Regions from separate parts of the Delftia sp. 11MD genome, predicted to be linked through region 1. Evidence: riboswitches for the same ligand, from Rfam matches in the RefSeq annotation. Region 1 holds a riboswitch; the other holds the start of a gene.
The links. A riboswitch is a leader RNA that binds a small molecule or an ion and turns the genes downstream of it on or off. The one in region 1 is predicted to bind S-adenosylhomocysteine.
Positions count from the first base shown of each region.

Region 1 (5,714 bases):
CGCATGGCCTACGAGGCCGCCGCCGACGCGGGCGCGGACATGCTCGAACTCGACATGCACCTGACGAAGGACTGCCAGCTGGTCGCCCGCCACAACGCCTGGCTCAGCGACAGCACCAACGTGGCCGACGTGGCCAAGACCAATGCCGAAGTGGCGCGCCGCCAGCGCACTGCGGCCGGCGTGCTGGTCAACGTGAAGTACCCCGCCGTGCCTGCCAACGGCCCCTCGCAATACCTGAGCGACCAGCTCGATGCCAACGATCCCAAGTCCGTGCTCAAGGCCCTGGTGGTCGATGGCGAGGACCACCGCAACGACTGGTCCATCAGCGACTTCACGATGCAGGAGCTGCGCACCTGGCTGGGCGGCACGATCCTGGACAACCGCAGCGAGCGCCCCACCGAGTGGAACGGCAAGCTGCCCCTGATCAGCGCCCAGGACGTGCTGGACATCGCCGCCGCCAAGGGCAAGGCCCTGGGCCGCACCATCCCCGTCTACGCCGAGACCAAGAACCCGTACTGGAACAACCAGCAGGCGATCGCCAACGGCTGCGGCGCGCCCGGCTCGCGCCCGTTTGAAGACGCGGTGATCAAGCTGCTGGACCAGAACAAGCTCAACGCCAAGGATTCGCCCATCTACATCCAGAGCTTCGACCCGGCCAGCCTCAAGTACCTGCGCCAGGCCGGCATGAAGGCCAAGGGCGTGCAGCTGATCGACGGCAACGACTTCAATCTGCGCGACGGCTCCATGGTCTACATCACCAACGATGAGTGGACCTTCATCAGCGGCCGCCCCTACAGCTGGACCCTGGCCGGCGACGCGCGCACCTTCGCCACCATGCTCACGCCCGCAGGCCTGGCCGAGATCAAGACCTATGCCGACGGCATCGGCCCCTGGAAGCCCCAGGTCCTGGCCCACTCCGTCGTGCCCTACAAGGACGGCGCCGGCCTCAAGGACGTGAACACCGTCAAGGACACGGGCCTGATCCGCGACGCCCACAAGGCCGGCCTGATCGTGCACAGCTTCACCTTCCGCAACGAGCCGGGCCGCCTGGCCGGCCTGTACAAGGGCGACCCCGTGCAGGAATACCTGGCCTACTACCGCCTGGGCATCGACGGCGTGTTCACCGACTTCACGGACACGGCCGTGACGGCGCGCAAGGCGTACAACAAGGAAATCGGGCTCTGATCGAGCGCTGAATGCCGCTGCGGCAGCGTCCATAAAAAAGCCAGGGCATGCCCTGGCTTTTTACTTGCAACGCGCGGCACCAGTCCGCGCGGACAAACGTTCTCACCCCAGATTCGGCGCCAGCAACCGGCGCAGTTCCTCGATATCCATGCCCCGGCGCGCGGCCATGTCGGCCAGTTGGTCCTCGCCGATCTCGCCGACGTTGAAGTAGACGGAGTCGGGGTGGCCAATGTAGAAGCCGCTGACGCTGGAGGCCGGGTTCATGGCCAGGCTTTCGGTCAGCGTCATGCCGATCTCGTCGGCCTTGAGCACGGCGAACAGGTCGGTCTTGGCGCTGTGGTCGGGGCAGGCCGGGTAGCCGGGCGCGGGGCGCACGCCCTTGTACTGTTCCTTGATCAGCGCTTCGTTGCTGAGGTCCTCGTCGGGCGCATAGCCCCACAGGTCCTTGCGCACGCGCTGGTGCAGGCATTCGGCGAAGGCCTCGGCCAGGCGGTCGGCCAGGGCCTTGAACATGATGCCGGAGTAGTCGTCCAGCGCGTCCTGGAACTCCTTGTCCTTCTTCTCGGCGCCGATGCCGGCCGTGACGGCGAACAGGCCCGCGTAGTCCTGGATGCCCGATTCCTTGGTGGCCACGAAGTCGGACAGGCAGCGGCTGGGGCGCATCACAGGCTGGCCATCCGGGCCTTCCACCATCTGCTTTTCGGTCTGCTGGCGCATGCCGTACCAGGTCATCAGCACCTGACTGCGGGACTCGTCGGCGTAGAACTCGATGTCATCGCCCACGCGGTTGGCAGGGAACAGGCCGATGGCGCCGTTGGCCTGCAGCCAGCGGCCTTCGATGATCTTCCTGAGCATGGCCTGGCCGTCGGCCAGCACCTGGCGGGCCTGCACGCCCACGATCTCGTCGTCGAGGATGGCCGGATAGGGGCCGGCCAGGTCCCAGGTCTGGAAGAACGGGCCCCAGTCGATGTATTCGGCGATCTCGGCCAGGTCGAAGTTGCGGAACACGCGCCGGCCCAGGGCGCGTGGCGCCACGGGGGCCTGGGAAAAGTCCACGGGCGTGGCGTTGGCGCGGGCCTTGTCCAGCGGCCACAGCGGCGTCTTCTTCTTGTTGGCGTGCTGGGTGCGGACCTTGTCGTAGTCGGCCTGGATCTCGGCCAGGTAGTTGCCCTTGTTCTCGCCCAGCAGGCTCTGGGCCACGCTGACGCTGCGCGAGGCATCGGGCACGTAGACCACGGGGCCTTCGTACTTGGGCGCGATCTTGACGGCGGTGTGCACGCGCGAGCAGGTGGCGCCGCCGATCAGCAGCGGAATCTTCTTGATGCGGAAGTAGTCGTCCTTGTGCATCTCGCCGGCGACGTACTGCATCTCTTCGAGGCTGGGCGTGATCAGGCCCGACAGGCCGATGATGTCCGCGCCCTCGGCCTTGGCCCGGGCCAGGATCTCATGGCAGGGCACCATCACGCCCATGTTGATGACCTCGAAGTTGTTGCACTGCAGGACCACGGTGACGATGTTCTTGCCGATGTCGTGCACATCGCCCTTGACGGTGGCGATGACGATCTTGCCCTTGCTGGACACGTCCAGGCCCGCCGCTTCCTGCTGGCGCTTTTCCTCTTCGATGTAGGGCACGAGGTGGGCCACGGCCTGCTTCATCACGCGCGCCGACTTGACCACCTGGGGCAGGAACATCTTGCCGGCGCCGAACAGGTCGCCGACGATGTTCATGCCGTCCATGAGCGGGCCTTCAATCACGTGCAGCGGGCGGCCGCCGCCCTGCACCACGATCTGCTGGTAGGCCTCTTCGGTGTCGGCGACGATGAAGTCGGTGATGCCGTGCACCAGGGCGTGCGACAGGCGCTCGTCCACGGTCTTCGGGTTCTCGGGCGTGCCGCGCCATTCGAGCTTCTTGCTGTCGTCCTTGGCGGCGCCCTTGGCGGCGTCGGCAATCTCCAGCAGGCGCTCGGCGGCGTCAGGGCGGCGGTTGAGCACCACGTCTTCCACGCGCTCGCGCAGCTGGGGCTCCAGGTCGTCATAGACGCCGACCATGCCGGCGTTGACGATGCCCATGTCCATGCCCGCCGAGATGGCGTGGTACAGGAACACGGTGTGGATGGCCTCGCGCACGGGGTCGTTGCCGCGGAAGCTGAAGCTCACGTTGGAGACGCCGCCCGAGACCTTGGCGCCGGGCAGGTTGCGCTTGATCCAGCGCACGGCCTCGATGAAGTCCACGGCGTAGTTGTCGTGTTCCTCGATGCCGGTGGCCACGGCGAAGATGTTGGGGTCGAAGACGATGTCCTCGGGCGGGAAGCCCACCTCGTCCACCAGGATGCGGTAGGCGCGCTCGCAGATCTCGATCTTGCGCTGGTAGGTGTCGGCCTGGCCCTTCTCGTCGAAGGCCATGACCACGGCGGCCGCGCCGTAGCGCCTGATCAGCCGGGCCTGGCGCTTGAATTCATCCAGGCCTTCCTTCATGGAGATGGAGTTGACGATGCCCTTGCCCTGCAGGCAGCGCAGGCCGGCCTCGATGACTTCCCACTTGGAGCTGTCCACCATGACCGGCACCTTGGCGATGTCGGGCTCGGAGGCGATGAGGTTCAGGAAGCGCACCATGGCGGCCTTGCTGTCGAGCATGGCCTCGTCCATGTTCACGTCGATCACCTGGGCGCCGTTTTCCACCTGCTGGCGTGCCACGGACAGCGCTTCCTCGTACTGTTCGTTGAGGATCATGCGCGCAAAGGCCTTGGAGCCCGTGACGTTGGTGCGCTCGCCCACGTTGACGAACAGCGTGCCCTCGCCGATGGAGACAGGCTCCAGGCCCGACAGACGCATGGGAGGGGGAGTGAAAGAGGACGACATCAAGCTCACCTGCAAAAACGGCATGGCAACAGGTGAGCGTCGTTGGCACCGTGGGCGCGGTCCGGCCGGGAACCTGCACCTGGCCCAAGCCTGACGCGGCACGCGATCCGGTGTACGGATGGGCGGGTGCCGCGCTGCAACGCTCCTCGGGCCAAAGCCCGGGATTCTACGGCGGCTGGCGGCGGCCTGCAGTGCGGGTTTTACGCCCGCATTCGGGGCAGGCCTGCACAAAGCCATGCGGCACTGCACCAAAGCGCGGCAGCGCGGGCCGCCGGCAGCGCCTTCGGGGCAGATTGTGGATGCCCCATCGCCCCGGATTCTTTGCAACGCCTGAGGACAACGCTCCTTTTTTTGCATCTGGCACGCAATTCGCTATCTGCTGGGTACGTGGTCTGACCAGTCAGGCCAAAACCCTCCACCCGCGCCAGCCCATGCAAAGCATTCCGATATCGATGGCCCAGACGCTGCAGCAGCACATCCTGAGCGGCCACTACCCCGGCGGCAGCCAGCTGCCGCCGCAGCGCGAGCTGGCCCGGCAGCTGGGCATCAGCCGCGCTTCGCTGCGCGAGGCGCTGTCCATGCTGGAGGCCCTGGGCCTGGTCGAGATCCAGCCGGGCAAGGGCGTGCGCATCAACGGCCCGCACAGCGGCCGTGCACGCATGCACCGCGCCTACGCCACCCCGGCGCTGGGCACGCTGTCGCCGCGCCAGCTGATCGAGCTGCGCCTGGTGCTGGAGCCCGGTTGGGCCGCGCTGGCGGCCGTGCGCGCCGACGACAGCGGCCTGCGCCAGCTGCAATGGACCCAGTCCCAGCTGGCCCATGCCCTCGCCCGCAGCGACCTGCTGGCCGCCGCCGACGCCGATCTGCAGTTCCACCTGCTGCTGGCCCAGCTGTCGGGCAACCCGGGCCTGGTGGCCATGGCGCGCCAGCTGGAGCTGGCCATCAGCCACAGCCTGCGCCTGCCCTTTGCCTGGAGCGGCGCCGACGACCAGCCCGTGCGCGAGCACGACGCCATCGTGCAGGCCGTCTGCGCGGGCGATGCGCCGGGTGCCGCGGGCGCCATGCGCGCCCACCTGCTGTCGGCCGCCAGGCGCAGCGGCATCGATCTCGACACACCGGAGCCCGACACAACGGCGCCCGATACACCAGCGCCCGAACCGGACCCGCTTTCCTTTCGCCTCACCCCACCTTCCGAAGGAGCTTTCGCATGACTTCCCCCCTGACACCCCGCCGCGCATTCATCCGCACCGCCCTGGCGGCCGCCACCCTGGCCGCTGCCGGCCTGGGCGGCGCAGCCCATGCCGACATGCTGGCCAACATCCAGAAGGCCGGCGTGCTGCGCGTGGCGATTCCGCAGGACTTCCCGCCCTTCGGCTCGCTGGGCACCGACCTGAAGCTGCAGGGCTATGACATCGACATGGCCGCCCTGGTCGCCCAGGAGCTGGGCGTGAAGGTGGAGCTGGTGCCCGTGACCAGCACCAACCGCATCCCCTTCCTGACCACGGGCAAGGCCGACATCGTCATCTCCAGCCTGGGCAAGAACGCCGAGCGCGCCAAGGTGATCGACTTCACCCAGGCCTATGCGCCCTTCCCCAAGAGCGTCTACGGCCCCAAGGACGTGAGCATCAAGGCCCCTGCCGACCTGGCCGGCAAGACCGTGGGCGTGACGC
Region 1 covers NZ_CP194333.1:251,793-257,506, reverse strand. The annotation lists gene ACRSCF_RS01120 (glycerophosphodiester phosphodiesterase family protein) at 1-1,185, shown strand, start outside; gene metH (methionine synthase) at 1,288-4,044, opposite strand; S-adenosyl-L-homocysteine riboswitch at 4,072-4,198, opposite strand; gene ACRSCF_RS01110 (FadR/GntR family transcriptional regulator) at 4,476-5,255, shown strand; gene ACRSCF_RS01105 (transporter substrate-binding domain-containing protein) at 5,252-5,714, shown strand, end outside.

Region 2 (5,714 bases), 550 kb from region 1:
CAGATCGCCATGGAGGGCGAGCGCATGCGCAACACCTTGCTGTCGGCCGTCTCGCACGACCTGCGCACGCCGCTGACCACCATCCTGGGCGCGGCCGAGGCCGCGCAGCGCCATGTGCCGCCGGGCGGCGCAGCCGACATGCTGGAGCAGGTCCGCATCCAGGCCCAGGCCATGCAGCGACTGGTGGAGAACCTGCTGGACATGGCGCGCCTGCAGCAAGGCGGCGTGCACCTGCAGCGAGAATGGCTGCCGCTGGATGAAGTGGTCGGCAGCGCGCTGCGCCAGATGCGCGCGCGCCTGCACGAGCATCCCGTGAGCACCGACGTGCCCGCCAGCCTGCCGCTGCTGCAGCTCGATGCCGTGCTCATGGAGCGCGTGCTGGTCAACCTGCTGGACAACGCCGCCAAGTACACGCCGGCCGGCACGCCGCTGACCATCCACGCACGCGAACAGGACGGCGAGGTGCTTGTGGCCGTGCAGGATGGCGGGCCCGGCCTGCCGCCACACCTGCCCGTGGAGACGCTGTTCGAGCCCTTCACGCGCGGCACGGCCGAGTCCACCGTCTCGGGCATAGGCCTGGGGCTGGCGCTGGTGCGCAGCATTGTCGAGGCCCATGGCGGGCGCATCGAGGCCGCTGCCGCGCGCCCAGGCCCCGGCACCGTGTTCACGCTGCGCTTTCCGGTGCCGGAGCAGCCATTGCTCGATTAGAGTCTTGCGCCATGAGCACGCCCACCAACCGCATCCTGATGATCGAGGACGACCCCGGCATCCGCCGCTTCGTGCGCCTGGTGCTGGAGGACGAGGGCTGGCAGGTCTTCGAGGCCGACAGCGCGCGCCGGGGCCTGATCGAGGCGGCGAGCCGCCAGCCCGATCTGGTCATCCTCGACCTGGGCCTGCCGGATGCCGACGGCAAGCAGGTTCTCACCGAGCTGCGCGGATGGTCCTCCGTGCCCGTGCTCGTGCTTTCCGCGCGCGAGCGCGAGGACGAGAAGGTGGCCGCCCTGGACGCCGGCGCAGACGATTACCTGGTCAAGCCTTTCGGTGTGCCCGAGCTGCTGGCCCGGCTGCGCGTGATGCTGCGCCGCCGCCAGCAACTGGGGGCCGCAGGCGGCGCAGTTGCATCCAGCCAGGTGCACTTCGGCCAGGTGCAGGTGGACCTGGCCACGCACGAGGTGCGGCGTGCGGGCCAGCCGGTGCACCTCACGCCCATCGAATTCCGCCTGCTGGCGGCGCTGATCGCCGCCCAGGGCCGTGTGATGACCCACCGCCAGCTGCTGCTGCAGGTCTGGGGACCCGAATACCTGGGCCGTGCCCATTACCTGCGCGTGCACATGGCCAATCTGCGCCAGAAGATCGAGGACGAGCCGGCCCAGCCGCGCCACCTGGTGACCGAGCTGCAGGTGGGCTACCGGCTTGTGGGGCTGGGCGGTGAGGCATCCCCGGGATCGGTATAATCAGCGCCTCTCCGAGGAGCGTTGCAGCAGGCCCATTCACCAGATGCGGTCTGCGAGGCTCGGAGTCATACCTGCAACGACGCTCGCCCACGCTTTCTGTGCGGTGAGCTTTTTTTCGTCTCCCGCAGAACGTGGTTTTTCATTCATCTTTTGGAGAAAACCATGAACGCTGCTGTTCGTCCCGTTTCCGCCGACACGGCCATCGCTGACATTTCCCTCGCCGCCTGGGGCCGCAAGGAAATCCTGATCGCCGAAACCGAAATGCCCGGCCTGATGGCCACGCGCGAGGAATTCGCCGCGGCACAGCCGCTCAAGGGCGCGCGCATCGCCGGCTCGCTGCACATGACCATCCAGACGGCCGTGCTGATCGAGACGCTCAAGGCCCTGGGCGCCGACGTGCGCTGGGCCTCGTGCAACATTTTCTCGACTCAGGACCATGCCGCCGCCGCCATCGCCGCCACGGGCACGCCCGTGTTCGCCATCAAGGGTGAATCGCTGGCCGACTACTGGGACTACACCCACCGCATCTTTGAATTCGGCGCCGCCGGTACCGAAGGCGAAGGCCCCAACATGATCCTGGACGACGGCGGCGATGCCACCATGCTGCTGCACCTGGGCATGCGCGCCGAAAAGGACCTGTCCGTGCTGGACAACCCCGCCTCCGAGGAAGAGAAGATCGCCTTCGCCGCCATCCGCGCCAAGCTGGCCCAGGACCCCACCTGGTATACGCGCAAGAGCGCCCACATCATCGGCGTGACCGAAGAGACCACCACCGGCGTGCACCGCCTCAACGAGATGTCGGCCAAGGGCACGCTGAAGTTCCGCGCCATCAACGTCAACGACTCCGTCACCAAGAGCAAGTTCGACAACCTCTACGGCTGCCGCGAATCGCTGGTGGACGGCATCAAGCGCGCCACCGACGTGATGATCGCCGGCAAGGTCGCCGTGGTGGCCGGTTACGGCGACGTGGGCAAGGGCTGCGCCCAGGCGCTGCGCGCGCTGTCGGCCCAGGTCTGGGTCACCGAGATCGATCCCATCAACGCCCTGCAGGCCGCCATGGAAGGCTACAAGGTCGTGACCATGGAGTGGGCGGCAGACAAGGCCGACATCTTCGTGACCACCACCGGCAACCGCGACATCATCCGCCACGAGCACATGGTGGCCATGAAGAACGAAGCCATCGTCTGCAACATCGGCCACTTCGACAACGAGATCGACGTCGCCTCCATCGAGCAGTACCAGTGGGAAGAGATCAAGCCCCAGGTGGACCACATCACCTTCCCTGACGGCAAGAAGATCATCCTGCTGGCCAAGGGCCGCCTGGTGAACCTGGGCTGCGCCACCGGCCACCCCAGCTTCGTGATGAGCGCCTCGTTCGCCAACCAGACCATCGCCCAGATCGAGCTGTTCACCAAGCCCGATGCCTACGAGGTCGGCAAGGTCTACGTGCTGCCCAAGATCCTGGACGAGAAGGTTGCCCGCCTGCACCTGAAGAAGGTCGGCGCCATGCTGACCGAGCTGACGGACGGCCAGGCTGCCTATATCGGCGTGAGCAAGCAGGGTCCCTACAAGCCCGAAACTTATAGGTATTAAGCACCCCCTGAGGCGCTGACGCGCCTTCCCCCTCTCTACCCGCTTCGCGGGGGAGGGGGACGACGCCCTCGCTGCGGGGCGGCCCTTGCTTGGCGTCCCTGAGTTGGGTCGCGCCGGTTTCGGGCATTAGTCAACTGAGATTTCCTGGAGCGACGCTATGCGCGCAGATGTATTTTTGGTGGAAGCCGGCCATGCGGCCACGCGCTCGCAGGCGCAGCGGCTGATTGCGGGTGGCGTGCAGTGGCGCATGACGCCGTTGACGCCGTGGAAGAAGGTCGCCAAGAACGGTGACGAGATTCCCGCAGGTGCCGAGCTGCAGTTGCTGGACGGGGCCGAGGCCCGGTTCATCTCGCGCGGCGGGCTGAAGCTGGAAGGCGCGCTGGCGGCTACCAAGCTGTCGGTGGACGGCCTGCGCTGCCTGGACGTGGGCCAGAGCACGGGCGGTTTCACCGACTGCCTGCTGCAGGCAGGCGCCGCCCAGGTCATCGGCGTGGACGTGGGCCATGGCCAGCTGCATGAGCGGCTGCGCTCGGATGCGCGCGTGATCTGCGTCGAAGGCGTCAATGCCCGCGCGGTGACGGCAGAGGGCCTGCAGGAGGCCTGCGAGGAAGTGCTGTCCGAACGCTGGGAAGAAGATCCCGACGACAACGACACCCAGCCCGTGGCGCCCTATGCCTGGATGCGCAACGGCGGCGTGGTCGACGAGGACTACGACGACAGCGACGACGCCAAGGAAAACGAGATCGAGGCCTTCAAGGCCGAGCGCGCGGCCAAGGGCAAGGCGCGCGATGAGGGCACGGTGGCCACGCAGCGCCGCCGCCGCGCCGAGTTTGCCGACGTGGACATCACGCCGCAGTTCGACTTCGTCACGGGCGATCTGTCCTTCATCTCTCTGACCCTGGTGCTGCCGGCCGTCACGCGCCTGCTCAAGCCGCATGGCCAGCTGCTGATGCTGGTCAAGCCGCAGTTCGAGCTGCAGCCGGGCCAGGTCGGCAAGGGCGGCATCGTGCGCGATGCGGCCCTGTTCACCGAGGTGGAGCAGCGCATCCGCACCTGCCTGGGCGAGCTGGGCCTGGAGGTCAAGGGCTGGATGGAGTCGGCCATCGAAGGCGGCGACGGCAACCGCGAATTCTTCGTGCATGCCCAGCAGGCGGCCGTGGTGAAGGAGCCAGAGCAGCCTGAAACGCAGGACGACGACGAGCCCCGCTCGGCCGTGAAGGCCGCTCCTAAGCCGGCCGCGCCTAAGCGCGTGTCCCGCACCGTGCTGCGCGAGCAGCGCAACGAGCGTGTGATCGACACCAGTACCGAGTTCGGCGTGCCCGGTCCGGGCCGCGCCAAGCTGCGCAAACGCAACGAATGAAACACTGAGCAGCGAGTCTTACATGAGCTTTCCGATCAGCTTCGAGTTCTTCCCGACCAAGACGCCCGAGGGCGCGACCAAGCATGTGCAGGTGCGCAAGAACCTCTATGCGCGCAAGCCCCAGTTCTGCTCCGTCACCTATGGCGCGGGCGGCTCCACGCAGACGGGCACCTTCGCCATGGTGCGTGACATCCAGAACGAAGGCGTCAGCGCGGCATCGCATTTCTCCTGCGTGGGCGCCACGCACGACAAGGTGCGCGCCGAACTGCAGGAGCTGAAGGCCATGGGCGTGCGCCGCATCGTCGCGCTGCGCGGCGACCTGCCCAGCGGCTATGGCCTGGGTGGCGAATTCCAGTACGCCAGCGATCTCGTGGAATTCATCCGCCGCGAGTTCGGCGACTGGTTCCACATCGAGGTGGCTGCCTACCCGGAGGTCCATCCGCAGGCGAAATCCCCACAGTCCGATCTGGATGCGTTTGCGGCTAAAGTGCGCGCTGGCGCGGATTCCGCGATCACCCAATATTTCTACAATGCCGACGCCTACTGCCGTTTCGTTGATGCGGCGCGCGGCATGGGGCTTGATGCACCGGTTGTTCCCGGCATCATGCCCATCACCAGCTCTACGCAGCTGATGCGCTTCTCGGACGCCTGCGGCGCCGAGATCCCGCGCTGGATCCGCCTGCGTCTGCAGGCTTACGGAGATGACACGGCGTCCATTCGCGCCTTCGGCCTTGATGTCGTGTCCCGTCTATGCGAGCAGTTGCGCAGCCAGGGCGCTCCCGGGCTGCACTTCTATACGATGAACCAGAGCGTCGCCACGCTGGAAATCTGCGATCGATTGGGCCTTTGAGCGCGCAGCCACTGCGCCGGCCCCGGGCGACCCTCTAGAACTTGGGAACGGTCAGGCGTTCCCTGGAGGTTTTTGCCCATGGATCGTGGTTTTCGACGCCTGCACTGGCGCTGGCTGGCCATGTGCGCCATCACCGCCACCCTGGCCGGCTGCGCGCCGGCTCCCGTGGCACAAAGCGATGCCGAGTCCGGCGCCCTGACCGCAGGTGCGGCGGCAATGGATGAAGGCCAGACGCCATCGGCCGTGCCCTCGGCCGGCAAGCGCGGTGGCCGCACATCGCGGACCGCGCAGCCGGCCAGCAAATCCCCGGATGCCAAGCCCTCCGAGTCGGCCTCGCCCGAAGACAGTGCCGAGGCTCCCTCCAATCCCGACTTCGCCCTCGTGCCCTCGCGCGACAGCGACCAGCAAGGCCTGGCCTCCTGGTATGGCCCGGGCCTGCATGGCCGGCTGACCGCCA
Region 2 covers NZ_CP194333.1:805,850-811,563, forward strand. The annotation lists gene ACRSCF_RS03625 (sensor histidine kinase) at 1-708, shown strand, start outside; gene ACRSCF_RS03630 (response regulator) at 720-1,454, shown strand; S-adenosyl-L-homocysteine riboswitch at 1,462-1,546, shown strand; gene ahcY (adenosylhomocysteinase) at 1,617-3,047, shown strand; gene ACRSCF_RS03640 (TlyA family RNA methyltransferase) at 3,205-4,407, shown strand; gene metF (methylenetetrahydrofolate reductase [NAD(P)H]) at 4,430-5,257, shown strand; gene ACRSCF_RS03650 (septal ring lytic transglycosylase RlpA family protein) at 5,336-5,714, shown strand, end outside.
Region 2: linked by a shared signal. The riboswitch ahead of ahcY (adenosylhomocysteinase) and the one ahead of metH (methionine synthase) in region 1 are both predicted to bind S-adenosylhomocysteine.